One region of the Micromonospora sp. WMMD812 genome, then DNA from elsewhere that is predicted to be linked to it. Evidence: riboswitches for the same ligand, from Rfam matches in the RefSeq annotation. Region 1 holds a riboswitch; each other region holds the start of a gene.
The links. A riboswitch is a leader RNA that binds a small molecule or an ion and turns the genes downstream of it on or off. The one in region 1 is predicted to bind cyclic di-AMP.
Positions count from the first base shown of each region.

Region 2: linked by a shared signal. The riboswitch ahead of O7603_RS11295 (C39 family peptidase) and the one ahead of O7603_RS08445 (transglycosylase family protein) in region 1 are both predicted to bind cyclic di-AMP.
Region 3: linked by a shared signal. The riboswitch ahead of O7603_RS07320 (C39 family peptidase) and the one ahead of O7603_RS08445 (transglycosylase family protein) in region 1 are both predicted to bind cyclic di-AMP.

Region 1 covers NZ_CP114904.1:1,848,699-1,852,902, forward strand. Annotated here, with positions in the region: gene O7603_RS08435 (carboxylesterase family protein) at 1-369, shown strand, start outside; gene O7603_RS08440 (DUF1062 domain-containing protein) at 573-1,100, shown strand; gene O7603_RS08445 (transglycosylase family protein) at 1,283-1,921, opposite strand; cyclic di-AMP (ydaO/yuaA leader) riboswitch at 1,924-2,107, opposite strand; gene O7603_RS08450 (DUF998 domain-containing protein) at 2,308-2,976, opposite strand; gene O7603_RS08455 (hypothetical protein) at 3,156-3,485, shown strand; gene O7603_RS08460 (N-acetyltransferase) at 3,545-4,204, shown strand, end outside.
Region 2 covers NZ_CP114904.1:2,497,932-2,502,135, forward strand. Annotated here, with positions in the region: gene O7603_RS11285 (CDP-glycerol glycerophosphotransferase family protein) at 1-257, shown strand, start outside; gene O7603_RS11290 (alpha/beta fold hydrolase) at 319-1,065, opposite strand; gene O7603_RS11295 (C39 family peptidase) at 1,212-2,054, opposite strand; cyclic di-AMP (ydaO/yuaA leader) riboswitch at 2,285-2,426, opposite strand; gene O7603_RS11300 (hypothetical protein) at 2,712-3,482, opposite strand; gene O7603_RS11305 (hypothetical protein) at 3,620-4,039, opposite strand; gene O7603_RS11310 (acyltransferase family protein) at 4,131-4,204, opposite strand, start outside.
Region 3 covers NZ_CP114904.1:1,587,511-1,591,714, reverse strand. Annotated here, with positions in the region: gene O7603_RS07330 (GntR family transcriptional regulator) at 74-598, shown strand; gene O7603_RS07325 (hypothetical protein) at 616-789, shown strand; gene O7603_RS07320 (C39 family peptidase) at 1,129-1,902, opposite strand; cyclic di-AMP (ydaO/yuaA leader) riboswitch at 2,039-2,185, opposite strand; gene O7603_RS07315 (LysR family transcriptional regulator) at 2,949-3,881, opposite strand.

The DNA of each region.
Region 1 (4,204 bases):
GGACGTGCCGCCGAGGACGGGCTGATCGGGTTGGCGACCCGACGCGTCTTCGCCCGGCCCACGATGCGGTTCGCACGTCAGCTGGCGGCGGCCGGCGCGCGGGTCTTCGCGTACCGCATCGACGGCGCGGGCTCGACGTCGCCGTACCGGGCGTGCCACTGCAGCGACCTGCCGCTGCTGTTCGGCGACGAGGCCGCGTGGGGGCAGGCGCCGATGCTCGCCGGTCAGAGCTGGGCCGAGGTGACCGACCGGAGCGCCCCGCTGCGCGCGGCGTGGCTGTCGTTCGTGGCCCGCGGCGCGGACGCGTTGGCCGAACACGGCTGGCCGGCGTACGCGGGCCGGGGCGGCCACATCCACCACTTCGCCTAGTCCAAAAACCGGTGGAACAGCGCCGCTGTGCGCCATTACCGTGCTGCCGAACCAGGTCGTCTAGGCAAGGACGTGCCGTTGTACACCCTGTGAGACCTCCCGAGCGCTGATCTGTCGCGCGTCGCGCATCTGCGCCGCGCTCCTTTTTGCTGCGGACTTCTCACTGGAACCGGTGTACTTCTGTGCTCAATAACTGGGTTGTCGTGCCCACCTGCCTGCCGCTCGTTCTCCGCCGTTGCCACACGTGCGCGTCCGGGCGCTTCCAGGCAAGCGGCAAATTTCGCGTCAACGCTAACCACAAGCTGATCGACGCCTGGCTCCTCGTGCTCTGTACCGGTTGCGGGGAAACGGCGAAGCTCACGGTCCTGGAGCGGATGACTGTGCGCTCCGTACGACCTGAGCTGCTGGACCGGCTGCATGACAACGACCCTGGCCTGACAGCTGAGCTGCTCCAGGATCCGGTCGTGCGGCGTCGTAATCGCATCGCCCTGGACTGGGACAACGCCTGGCGCCTCGACACCGGCGGATCGGATCACCTGGACCGCGAGGTGGTCGACGTCTCGGTCCGCTTCGCGGCGCGGATCCCGGTCCGGCCGCTGCGACTGATCGCTGAAGGTTGCGGTCTTTCCCGGGCCGAGGTCGAGCGACTGGTCACGGAGGGGAAGGTCGTTTCGGCTGTCCGGCTGAGCGGCAAGCTCTCCGGCGACTTCACCTTCACGCTCAAGCGCTGAGTCCCTTCTCGGGACCAGGGGCCGGTCCGGCACGATCCGCCGGACCGGCCCCGGACGCCCGGACAAGGCTCTGGCCCGGTGGACGGATCCACCGGGCCAGAGCCACCGTCACCGGTCCGCGAACCCGGATCCCGAACCAGGATGACGAGCCCGCGGACCGGAGCCTGCGTCGCGCGAGGTTGTCAGAGGCTGAGCCGCTGGCCCGGCAAGATCAGGCCGGGGTCGTCCCCGACGACCTGCTTGTTGCGCTGGTAGAGCGACTCCCAGCCACCGGACACGTCGTGGGCGTCCGCGATCTGCGACAGCGTGTCGCCGGGCCGCACGACGTACGCGTCACCGCTGGTCGTCGGCGCGCTGCGCCGGTCGCCGCGGGTGCCGGAATTCTCCCCGCCCGACTTCGCGCCGCCGGACGACCGCTCCGACGTCGTGGTGGACTTGCCGGTGGACTTCGACGTCGAGCCGCCCTTCTTCCCGCAGGTCGGCCAGGCACCGATGCCCTGACCGTCGAGCACCTTCTCGGCGACGGCGATCTGCTCGCCGCGGCTGGCGAGGTCGGCGCGGGCGGCGTACCTGGTGCCGCCGTAGCCCTTCCAGGTGCTCTGCGAGAACTGGAGGCCGCCGTAGTAGCCGTTGCCGGTGTTGATGTGCCAGTTGCCGCCGGACTCGCACTGGGCGATGGCGTCCCAGTTGACCGCGGCCTGGGCGGGTGCCGCCGTACCGAAGAGAACGACGGCGCCGGTGACGGCCCCGGCCGCGAGGGTGCCGACGACGACGCGGCGGGTGTTCACGGCCCGGTGGCGGGCGTTGTACGTAGCTGACATGGTGATGTGTCCTCCACGCCGACGAGGTGAGCTGTCGGGTTCGGGCCGAGGAGCCCGGCCGCCGGTGGGCGGCTTCACCCCGAGGTGCCGCGAGCGGTCCGCTGGGCACCGAGGAACCTGGGTCCCCCGCTCCTGCCCGGGTGACGAGTGCCGACGACCGGCGGCAGGATTAGGCGTTACCGGTCTCGGTGTCCGCGTTCGCGAACTCGACCGTCGTTAGGCACCGTTGGCGGCGATCGCCCACTTCGTGTGAATCTCTTTACCGGTCCACGCGGGACGGTGCCGCCTCGGGTTGCGAACCCCGCCCGGCCGTGCAAGTGACCCGCCGGTGGTGCCATGGCGGCGCGCGGCCATGGCGCCGTCGGATCCGGCGACCTTGGCCGGTGTCACTCGTCCTCCGCACGGACCAGCTGCGCGAGGACGACGAGCCAGCCGGAGATGATCACCGCTCCGGCGGCGAAACGGAGGCTCGCGCTCTGCTCGCCCCACGGCGGGACGGTGAGCACGAACGCGGCGACGCCGCTGGCGGCGCTGTAGGCCGCCCACCCAGGTCTTTGCTGGCCGACGAAACGGCGGGCGAACAGCAGGCCGGCCGCGATCAGCGAGAGGAACGCGGCGGCGCCGCAGACCGTGTGCAGGACGCTGCCCGTGCTGATCTGGTCGGGCAGCCCGTCGGGGGCGCCGGGCGGCCAACCGAACGCGGGGTCGGGTCGGAAGATGCCACCGCCGACCATCGCCACGGCGTACACCGCGACCAGCACCGGCCCGGCCGTGCCCGCCCGGCCGGGCCGCAGCGCCTGCCACAGACCCACCGCGAACGCGCCGGAAAGCAGACCGGTGACGACGAAGGCCCCTGTCTGCAGCCAGCCGAGGTCACCCAGGGTGAGGGCGCTGATCGCGTGCCGACGGAGGTCGAAGCCGGGCCGGGTGAGGGCCTGCGCGAACGACAGGACGGGGAAGACCAGACCGGCGAGGGTGCCGCAGGTCAGCAGGAGCCGGGTTCGGCGGTGACGGACCGGGGTGTTTCCATGACGGATGGCGACGGTTGATCTCATGGGCGGCGTCCTTTCGTGACGGCTGTGACATGCCGACGAACGGAGTGCGGGCGGATCGACAGCGTCGGAGAGAATTTCGTGGACGGGAACCGGGCAGGTCAGGCCGCCGCGCTGTCCAGGTTTGCCGGGGGGAGTCAGCGGTGAAGGTAGGGCGGCACAGATATCTGAGGGGGACCGCCATGTCCGAGACAAGCCACAACGACAGCGCCGACCGTCCCGACGGGGTGACCGACCCACTGCTGTGGCGGCTCGCCCTCGGGGTGGCCGACGCGCACGAGCCCGACGGCGAGGGCGGCTGTCGCAACCTGCTCTGCGACGGCGAGGCGTGGCCGTGCACGCCGTGGAACAACGCCCAGCGGGCGCTGCAGATCGCGCAGGCCGAGGAGTCGGCGGAGGCGACCGGCGAGACGGTGGCTTACCCCGGCTGGTCGGGCGTTCCGGTGCGGCCGGCGGCCCGTCGAGCGGGCGCGGCGGCGCGTGCGTCGGAGGCGACCGCCTCGGCCGCCTGACGCGCTGCGGCCACGAATATGCCGTGCACACCGGGGGTCGACCCTCTACGGTTCCGGCCGTGACCCTCGACATCGTGTGCCTGGCGGACCGCCCGGACGTCGCCCCGCTGCTCGACGAGGACTTCGAGGGCGCGTGGCCGCCGTTCATGCTCTGGGATCCGATGGGCGCCGTGTACTACACCGTGGCCCACGACCTGTACCCGGAGTTCGTGTTCGCCGCCATCGACACCGACGAGCCGGGCCGCGCCGTGGCGCGGGCGTACGCCGTGCCGTTCCGCTGGACGGAGGACGAACTGCCCGACGGCGGCTGGGACCGGGTGATCCAGCGGGCCGCCATCAACCGGCTCAGCGGCGCCGACACCAACATCGTGTCGGCGCTGGAGATCTGCATCCGCCCCGACCGGCGCGGCGGCGGGCTGTCCGCGCTGATGCTCGACGCGATGCGCCAGGGCGTGGCGAAGCGCGGCTACGACACGCTGGTCGCACCGGTCCGTCCGAGCGGCAAGCACACCCGACCGGACCTGCCGATGACCGAGTACGCCGCCCAGCTCCGCCCCGACGGCCTGCCGGTCGACCCGTGGTTGCGGGTCCACGTCCGCGCCGGCGGCACCATCGAACGCGTCGCTCCCCGCTCAATGACGATCACCGGAACGCTCGCCGACTGGCGCCGCTGGACGGGCCTGCCGTTCGACACCAGCGGGCCGGTGCGCGTGCCGGGC
Region 2 (4,204 bases), 650 kb from region 1:
CCGGGGCGGGCTACGTGCTGCGCCGGGACATGACCAATCTGGATGAGGTGCTGGACCGGCTGCTCGGCGCCGACCCGCTGGCGCCGGAGCGTTGGGCCACCCGGCGGCGCTACCTCGGCGACTTCCCGGCCGCGTCGTACGCCGACGCGTTCCTGGACGCCGCACGGCGGGAGCTGGAGCCGGGCTGGAGCCCGCCGGCCCCGCGGATCGCCCCGCCCGTGGAGCCGGACGCGGCGCCCCTGTCCCCCACCGCCTGAGCCGTCGCCTCCCCGAGCTGGCGGCCGCCGCAGAGCGGTGGCCGCCGGCTCGGGGCGCGGCTCAGCGGTACGGGTCGGCCAGCGCGAGCACCGCGGCCGGGTCCTCGACGTGGGCGTTGTGCCCGAGCCCGGGCAGGGTGGCCACCGGCACGCCCAACTCCTTGAGCTGTGCGTCGGTGACCATCGGGTCGTGTTCGCCCCGGGCGAGCAGGACCGGCACGTCCGTGGCGGCCAGCAGGGCCGGCAGGTTCGGCTCGCCCACCGCGAACGCCCCCGGGTCCATCGCCAGCCGCCACCGCCCGTCGACCTGGCGCAGCCCGCCCTCGACCACCGGGTGGTCCGGGGCGAGCAGCCCGGCCAGGCCGGAGACGCGCAGGTAGCGGCGGGCCGCCTCGTCCCGGCTGGCGAACCAGGTGACCGGGCGGTCGGCGAGGTCGCGGGCCTTGGCCAGCTCGGCCTCCGACCAGACGGCCTTGATGCCGAGGCCGATCACCGCGTCCACGGGCAGCCCGCCGGCGCGGGCGGCCAGGGCCAGACCGACCACCCCACCGAGCGAGTGCCCCAACACGACCAGGCGGTCCGTCGGCGCGAGCGCGGTGGCGACCCGGTCGGCCAGTGCGGCGAAGGAGTACCCCGGCAGCGGCGGCGCCCAGCCGTGGCCGGCGAGGTCCGGCGCCAGCCACCGGCCCGGCCACCAACGTTCGAGCAGCGGCGCCCAGGGCAGCCACACCTCACCCGTGGCGCCCATGCCGTGCAGGAGCACCAGGACGGGCGGGCGGTCGGCGCGGGCGCGGGTGTCATCGACCATGAACCGCAGTCTGCCACCGGGCCGGCGCGTCGGGCGAGAGGCGGCCGGCAGATGGCGGGTAGCGCATCCGACATCGGGCGGCGCGGAAACGACATCGGGCGCCGGCCCCCGTGCGGGGTGCCGGCGCCCGACGGAGGCGCGGACGGTCAGGCGGAGTAGCCGCGGCTGGTCATCCAGTTCGCCAGGTCGATGGTGGTGATCCAGTACGACGGGAGCGCCGGGTTCGCCGAGTCGGCGATCTTGACGGTCCGGCCGTTGTCCCGGTAGCCGACCACGGCGATGTAGTGCCCGCCCGAGAAGGAGTGCCAGCCACCGTTGGTGTCGGTGGCGTCGCCGACGATGTTCGCGACCACGCCGCGCCCGTCGGTGATCGCGTTGACCACGTCGGCCTGGAGCTGGTCCATCTGGGCCGGGCTCGGCGCGTTCGGGAACATCCGGGTCCGGTACGGGTTGCCCTTGACGACGGCGTTCAACACGCGGGTGGTGTCCTCGGCGGAGTTGGTGCCCATCTCGGTGGTGCCGAGCTGGGCGGCCAGGTCGTCCTGGCTCCGGTCGACGCCGGCGGCGCTGAGCGCGTTACGGGTGGCGGCCGGGCCGCAGTAGAAGTAGGTCGTCTGCGCCTGGTAGTCGTAGTCCAGGATCTTGCTGGCCGGCGGCTTCGGCGGCTCCGGCTTGCGGGTCAGGTCCGGGTCGGCGGCCTTCTTCGCGGCGGGCGACGCGCTCGACGACGGGGCGCTGGTCGACGGGGAGCCGCTGGCCGAGGGGGTGGTGCGCTCCTGGCCGCGGGAGGCGACGGTGTCGCTGCGCAGCTCGGCGACGGCGGCCGAGGCCTGCTGGGTGGCGGGCGCGTCGTCGGCGGTGCTGAGCAGCGCGCCGGTGCTGGACGCGATCACCAGCGCCGCGGCGGACGCCGCGACGACCTGGAACGGACGCTGGGTGGCGAGACGGCGAAGCTGGCGCTTCAGGGTGTGCTTCACAAGATCCTCCACGGGCTCAGGGGGAGAGCGGTGCACCGCGCCGGAGCCGGGACATGGGCAGGCGCGACCGCGCGGACGTCGTCCGCGGGTGGTGGACCGCTCAGGGGAAGCGCCCGGTGGCCCGGGCGGAAAGGGCGGCTGCCGGGATCAGCTCGCCGTCACGGGACGGGCGAGCGTCGGCACCGCGATGCCGTGGAGGGGCGGGGACCAGCGGGGGATGAAAGGGTGCTGCACGAGGATGGAACTCCTTCCGACACCGCCTACCGGGTTAGCTGACGGATTCGGGCGGGAAGATCGCCCTACCGCGGGCTGTGGCTCGCGGATTCACCCCGGACGTACTTATGGGTCCCCGGCTCGTGGATCACGATTAGGCGGGTCGGCGCGGCGTCGCCTCTTGCGATCGATTACCGCACCGGACGGGCCGACACTACTGGTCGGTACTCACCCTGCCAACCCCATCTCACCTGCGTAAACGTCGATCATGGAAATCTTTTCCGTGCGTACGGACACTGTCGTGCCTCAATGGGACAGGCAGTTCTCGTGGCACCCGAGGGCGACAACCGGACGGGTCGTCGGCAACCTCGCCGGAATCGGCCCGGAATTGGTGCGCCCTGTACCGGCTGACCGTTTCCACCGATCTGTGACCGGGCTCACGGAACATCCCCGCCGTCAACCCACCCGGGCCGGACGCCAACGCCGCGCGGCGGCCGGGCGCGGTGCCGCGGGCTCCCGGCGGGCCGCCGGGACCCGGAGCGGCCGAAGGCGGGCCGTCGCCGCGTACGCCTCGGCGGCGAGGCTACGTGCCGCCTCGGCGGCCAACTCCGCGGCCCGCCACGCCGCGCGCTCCCGCTCCGCCGCGGCCCGGTAGTCGGCCCGCCTGCCGTCCCGGAGCATCCGTGCCAGCAGCACCTCCTGCTCGACCGGGTGCCGGCGGGCGTCCCAGCCGTTGCGGTGGCCGAACACGTCACCGAGCTGCCGCAGGGTCAGATCCCCGCGCCAGTGCGCGGCCGTGGCAGCCCGGTGCAGGTACCGCTCCCTCGCCGCGTACTCGGCCGGTGTGCGGGGGGTCCGAGGCGTCGGCAGGGCAGCCGCGCCGGCGAACCGCCGGGCAGCGCTCTCCGCCGCGTCGTACGCCGCCCAGGCCCGCTCGGCGTCGGTCTGGGCGGCCAGCCAGTCGGCCCGGCGGCGACGGGCGGTCTGCGCGGCCCCGGCCGCCGCGACGGCCACCTCCTCGGCGTACCGGGACAGGTCGGCGGCCTCGGTCTCGGCCAGCTCCCGGTCGCTCGGCCCCCCGGCGGACGGGCCGTCGTCCGGGCGGTCGCGGTGCGGGCGCGCCGCCAGCACGGTGAGCACGGTCAGCGCGAGCACCAGCAGGGCCGACCAGATGGCGGCGGCCTGCGGCACCTCGATCAGAAACTGGTAGAGAACGGTCTTCTCCATGGCGGCACCTCACGGGCTGCGGATGCGGGGGAACCGCACGACCACCGGCGCTCGGGCGGGTGCGGAGCACGAGGGAGGCCGGGGGTGCGGTGGGCAGGGTTCGACAGGTACGGCGGGAGAACGTTCCCGCGGACGGGTCAGGCGGCCGGCGGCGCGCGCGGCGCCCGGACGGCCGGGGCGGGCGCGTGCGGCGCCCGCTGCTGGGCCGCGACGGCGGACGCCGGTGCCGGTGCGGCGGCCACCGCGGGGAGCCCGCCGGGGAGGGCGTCGACCTGGGCGTGGACCACGCCGGGCCGGGCGTCGGCCGGCGCGTGCGGCGGGACCGCCGTGCCCGGACCGGCGGTGCGGGCCAGCTCGACACTGGCGCACGGCAGCGGACCGCCGGGTGTGGACGGTCGCCCGCCGACAGTCACCGGCGGCGCCTCGGGTGCCGCCGATGCCGCCGGTGCCGTCGCCGCCCCGAGGGTCAGCGCGCCGGCGACGGCGAGGCTGGTCAGCAGCCGCGTCGCCCACCGCGCCACCCACCACAGGGGACAGGTGAGCGCGACGGGAAGCACGTGACCACGCTACCGTCGGTGCCGCCTCGTCGCATCGGTGCCGGGCGTGTCGGATTCGCCGCGCCGAGGGCTCCGACCAGCGTGGACGGCGTCAGCGCGTGTCGGCGTACGCCGCCCGTTCGTCGGCTGTGACGACTCCCCCGCGAGGGGCCGGCACGGCGGGCG
Region 3 (4,204 bases), 260 kb from region 1:
TTCCGCCGGCACCGAACTGCCCGTGTCGTTGCCGAACACGCCGCCGCTGCCTCAGGAATGAGATCGTTGGCGGGTGGCGGAGTCACTTGACCTGCACCTGGAGTTCGATCGGGGAGCGGGCTTCCCGAGTCGTTCGCTGGAGAACGCGTTACGGGACAGCATCCGGACCGGCCGGTTGCGGGCCGGCTCACGTCTGCCGGGGAGCCGGAGCCTCGCCACCGACCTGGGCCTGGCCCGCGGCACGGTGGTGCAGGCGTACGCGCAACTGGTGGCGGAAGGGTGGCTGGTGTCGGCGCCCGGCTCGGGCACCCAGGTCGCGGACGTACGCCACGATCTGCCCGACTCGCGGCGGCAACCGCGGCCGTCGACGGCGTCCGAGCCGGTCATCGAGTTGCGGCCGGGGATTCCTGATCTCGGTTCGTTCCCGCGAACGGCCTGGGCGACCAGTGTCCGCCGCGCCATGGCGACGGCGTCGCGCGGCACGCTGGACTACCCCGAGCCGACGGGCCTGCCCGTACTGCGAGCGGAGTTGGCCAGCTATCTCGCGCGTACCCGGGGGGTGCGCTGCGACCCGGACGCCGTGGCGATCGCCAGCTGAACTATGCCCTGCACGTCATGGCAATCACCCAAACCCAGCGGCCGAGCCCGGGCAGGGACTACTACCAGCGCAAACGCGCGGCCGGGAAGACCCACAAAGAAGCCATGCGCTGCCTCAAACGACGCCTCGCCGACGTCGTCTATCGCACCATGATCACGGACACGGAGACCTCTCTGTTGCCGACGGGTTGACACAGAGAGGTGCCGTTCGTTTGACACCCCCCTGAGGGAGCAGCCTCGCCGGCAAGTGATCGTCACCAGCCTGAAGATCACGATTGCGCTGCGAATCCAGAAGGGCATCCGCACGTAACGCCCCCACGCCAGCACTGAGCAGGTCGCCGCCATCGTCGCCCGCGGGTGATGATCCTCACCGCCGCCTACACCGGCATGCGCTGGGGCGAACTCGTCGGCCTCGCCCGCGACCTCGACCTCACCGCAGGCACCATCTGCGTCCACCCGGACGTCGGAGCCCTCCAGACGGAGCGGGCACGCCCCGCGAGCGGCACTCTCGGCCGCGCGCGGGGCGTGCGGTCAGGCGGAGTAGCCGCGGGTGGCGATCCAGTTGGCCATGTCGATCGTGCTCATCCAGTAGGTGTTGGAGCCATACATGCCGGAGGCGTCGGCGACCTTCACGGCGCGCCCATCGTCGCTGTAGCCGATGAGGGTGACGTAGTGGCCGCCCGCGAAGTCGTGCCAGACCCCGCTGGCGTCGGTCGCGCCGCCGATGACGTTGGCCACCACGGCATGGCCGCTGCTGGTCGCGTGTACGACCTCAGCCTGCAGTTGGTCCATCTGAGCGGGCGTGGCTTCCTGACCCGTGATCTCCTTCGTCTGGTACATCTCGGCACCGATCGCGTCATTGAGCATGCGGGTCGTGTCGAAGGCGGAATCGGTGCCGTGGACCGTGGTGCCCAGCCCGGCGGCGAGTTTCTCCTGGCTGACGTCGATGCTGAGGGCAGTCAGTGCGTTGTGCACCGCGGCTGGTCCGCAATAGTAGAAGTTGATCTGATACTCGAACGAGGTGTCCAGGATCTTCTCGGACGGGACCGTCGGAGCCGCGGGTTGAGCGGTGGCCGTGGCCGGATCGGACCCGGCCGTGGCCGTGGCCTTGGCGGGCGCGACATCGGCCATGACCAGCGAACCCGAGGCGGCGGCTGCCGCGCCGGGAGCGGTGGGCTCATGCCCAGGAGCGCTGGCCACCGCGGCCGTGGCGGCGGTTACCAGCACGGCCAACAGCGGCGCCACTCTATGACTGCGGTGCAACATGGCGCGTCGAAACAAATTGCGAGAACGTTCCTCAGTCACGATGATCCCTCGAATAGCCTCAATTATCGGACGTAATGGGCCAGAACAGTTGACGAAACGGCCTTACGCCACCCCGGATGGCACGGCGGGGTGGGAGATTTATGCGTCGACCAGCCGGAGAGCAGAACAAATGCGTTTCTCCTTCCGATGTCGCCCTACCGGACTAGCTGACGGGTTCGGGCGGGAGGATGCGGCCGACCATGACCGTCGGGCCCGCGGGTGCACCCCCGATGTTCGGTTGATTTTCCCGGCTCGCATGATCGCGATTGGGCGATCCGGCCCGAGCGTCATCGCGTAGATGACTCGACGACCCGGTCGGACGTACGACGCTACAAACTTGACTTCTCGCCTGCAAGCTCCATCGTTATGGCAGCTATAACTCGCTCGAATCGCGCGACAGAGCGTCTTCAGCTAGTATGGTCCGGCGCGATTTGGCCGGGCCGTTTATCGGCGCACCGTCCTACGGCCGCGGTTGCCGCAGCGATCGAAATTTCATGGGCGTAAATGGGGCTTGGCAGAAACCGACCGTCAGTGGCGTCGATCACCGCGCGGAAGATTTGCTCGACCACGCGCGCCGTTGGGTCGCCCGTAGTGGGCACACCTTTCGTCGGGTGCGGTGAGGTCGACGGCAGAGATCTCGTCCATCGGCCCGCAGGCATACTCTCGTCGATGTACTGACGGCTCTGATCCGACATTTCAACCTGCGGTAGGGCCGGACCGTTCGGTTTGATCCGTTGTGATTCGCGGCCCGTGGCCATGAGGATGTCGGCAACGGCCTTACGAGTCCGGTGGAACCGCAGACGAAACGCCCCGGGTGCAGTTCAGGTTGCCAACCGTGGCTGCTAGCTCTGGTCAGTGGCGGTTGCCGCGCTGGCCGGCCACGCCTCCAGCAGCGAGTCCAGCATCGGATGCAGCCTCTCCGCCGGCGGGTGCCATGGCTTGAACAGATAACGGTCAAGATCAACCGCGTCGATCGTCGCGTCAGTCTCGGCCTACACCGTCACCAGCACGTGCCGAGCGGCGGGAAACAAGTCCGTGGCGGGCCGTCATAATGGGCGGGCCTCGGCCGCCGCCGGGAGATGGTCCGTCCCCTGCGCCCCGAGGGCGGCGACCAGCCGGCCGAGGTCGCGCCGACGGGAACTGGCCGGCCACACCGCCCACGTGCGGCGGATCAGGGGGTGCCCGACCAGTGCCGACCAGGTGATCGTGCCGGGCAGTGGCGGCGACCATCCGGGCGGCGCCAGCGCGAACGCTCCGCCGGCGGTCACCGCCGCCAGCTTCACCTCGGGAATCAGCGCCTGCCCTTCGGGTGCGGGGGGTCCGAGATCCAGCCCGTGGCTGCGCAGGATCGCGGTCAGCTCGTCGTACCAGGCGGGGCTGCCCGACCGGGGGAATCCGACCCAGTTCAGCCCGGCGAGGTCGTCCAGCCGGATTCCGTCCGGCCCGGCGAGCGCTGCGGCCCGTTCCGTTGCCAGCAGCACGCCCAGCCGTTCCTCCACCACCAGGAAGGCGTCCAGGTCCGTGCCGATCGGGTGTTCCCGAACCAGCCCGACGTCGAGATCTCCGGCGTGCAGCGCCTCGAACTGCGCCGCAGTGGGCATGTGCCGGACCTGCACCCGGGTCTCTGGATGGGCCTCGGCGAGGTCGGCGAGCGGCCGGGTCAGCAGGTCGGCCGGGAGCTCCAGCGGGATCCCGAGCCGCAGCATACCGCCGCCCGTCGAGGCATGCCGGTTGACGACGGCCACTGCTTGGTCGTACCGCGCGAGAACCGCCCGCGCCTCGGCCAGGAGGGTCATGCCCGCCTCGGTGGCCCGCACGCCGGTGCTGCTGCGGACCAGGAGCCGCAAACCGAGCTGCCGTTCGAGGGCGTTGATCGTCTGGGACAGCGCGGGCTGCGTCACGTGCAGCCGACGGGCAGCGGCGGAGAGACTCCCTTCCTCGACGACCACGACGAACGCCCGCATCTCCCGTAGTTCCACCGCCCTATCAGACCACGCAAACCGCACTATTCCTCGCCACCCGTAGCAAGCCGCCACCGCAAGTCTGCGCCTGCACGTTTGTTCAGGACTCGTCGTCACACTGCGCATAGCTTCCGACTCGCGCCTGCCCTTGCGATGGACGTCGGCACCGGTGCCCGCCCGCGACACGTATTCGCAGCGCTGCATGCCCGCGGCGCGACCCTGCCCGCCGGGTGCGGTCCCACCGTCGGCATCGCCGGCCCCCCTTGGCGGCGGGACCGACCTGCTCGGTCGCAAGCACGGCCTGACCTGCGATCACCTCGTCGGCGCACAGGTCGTACTCC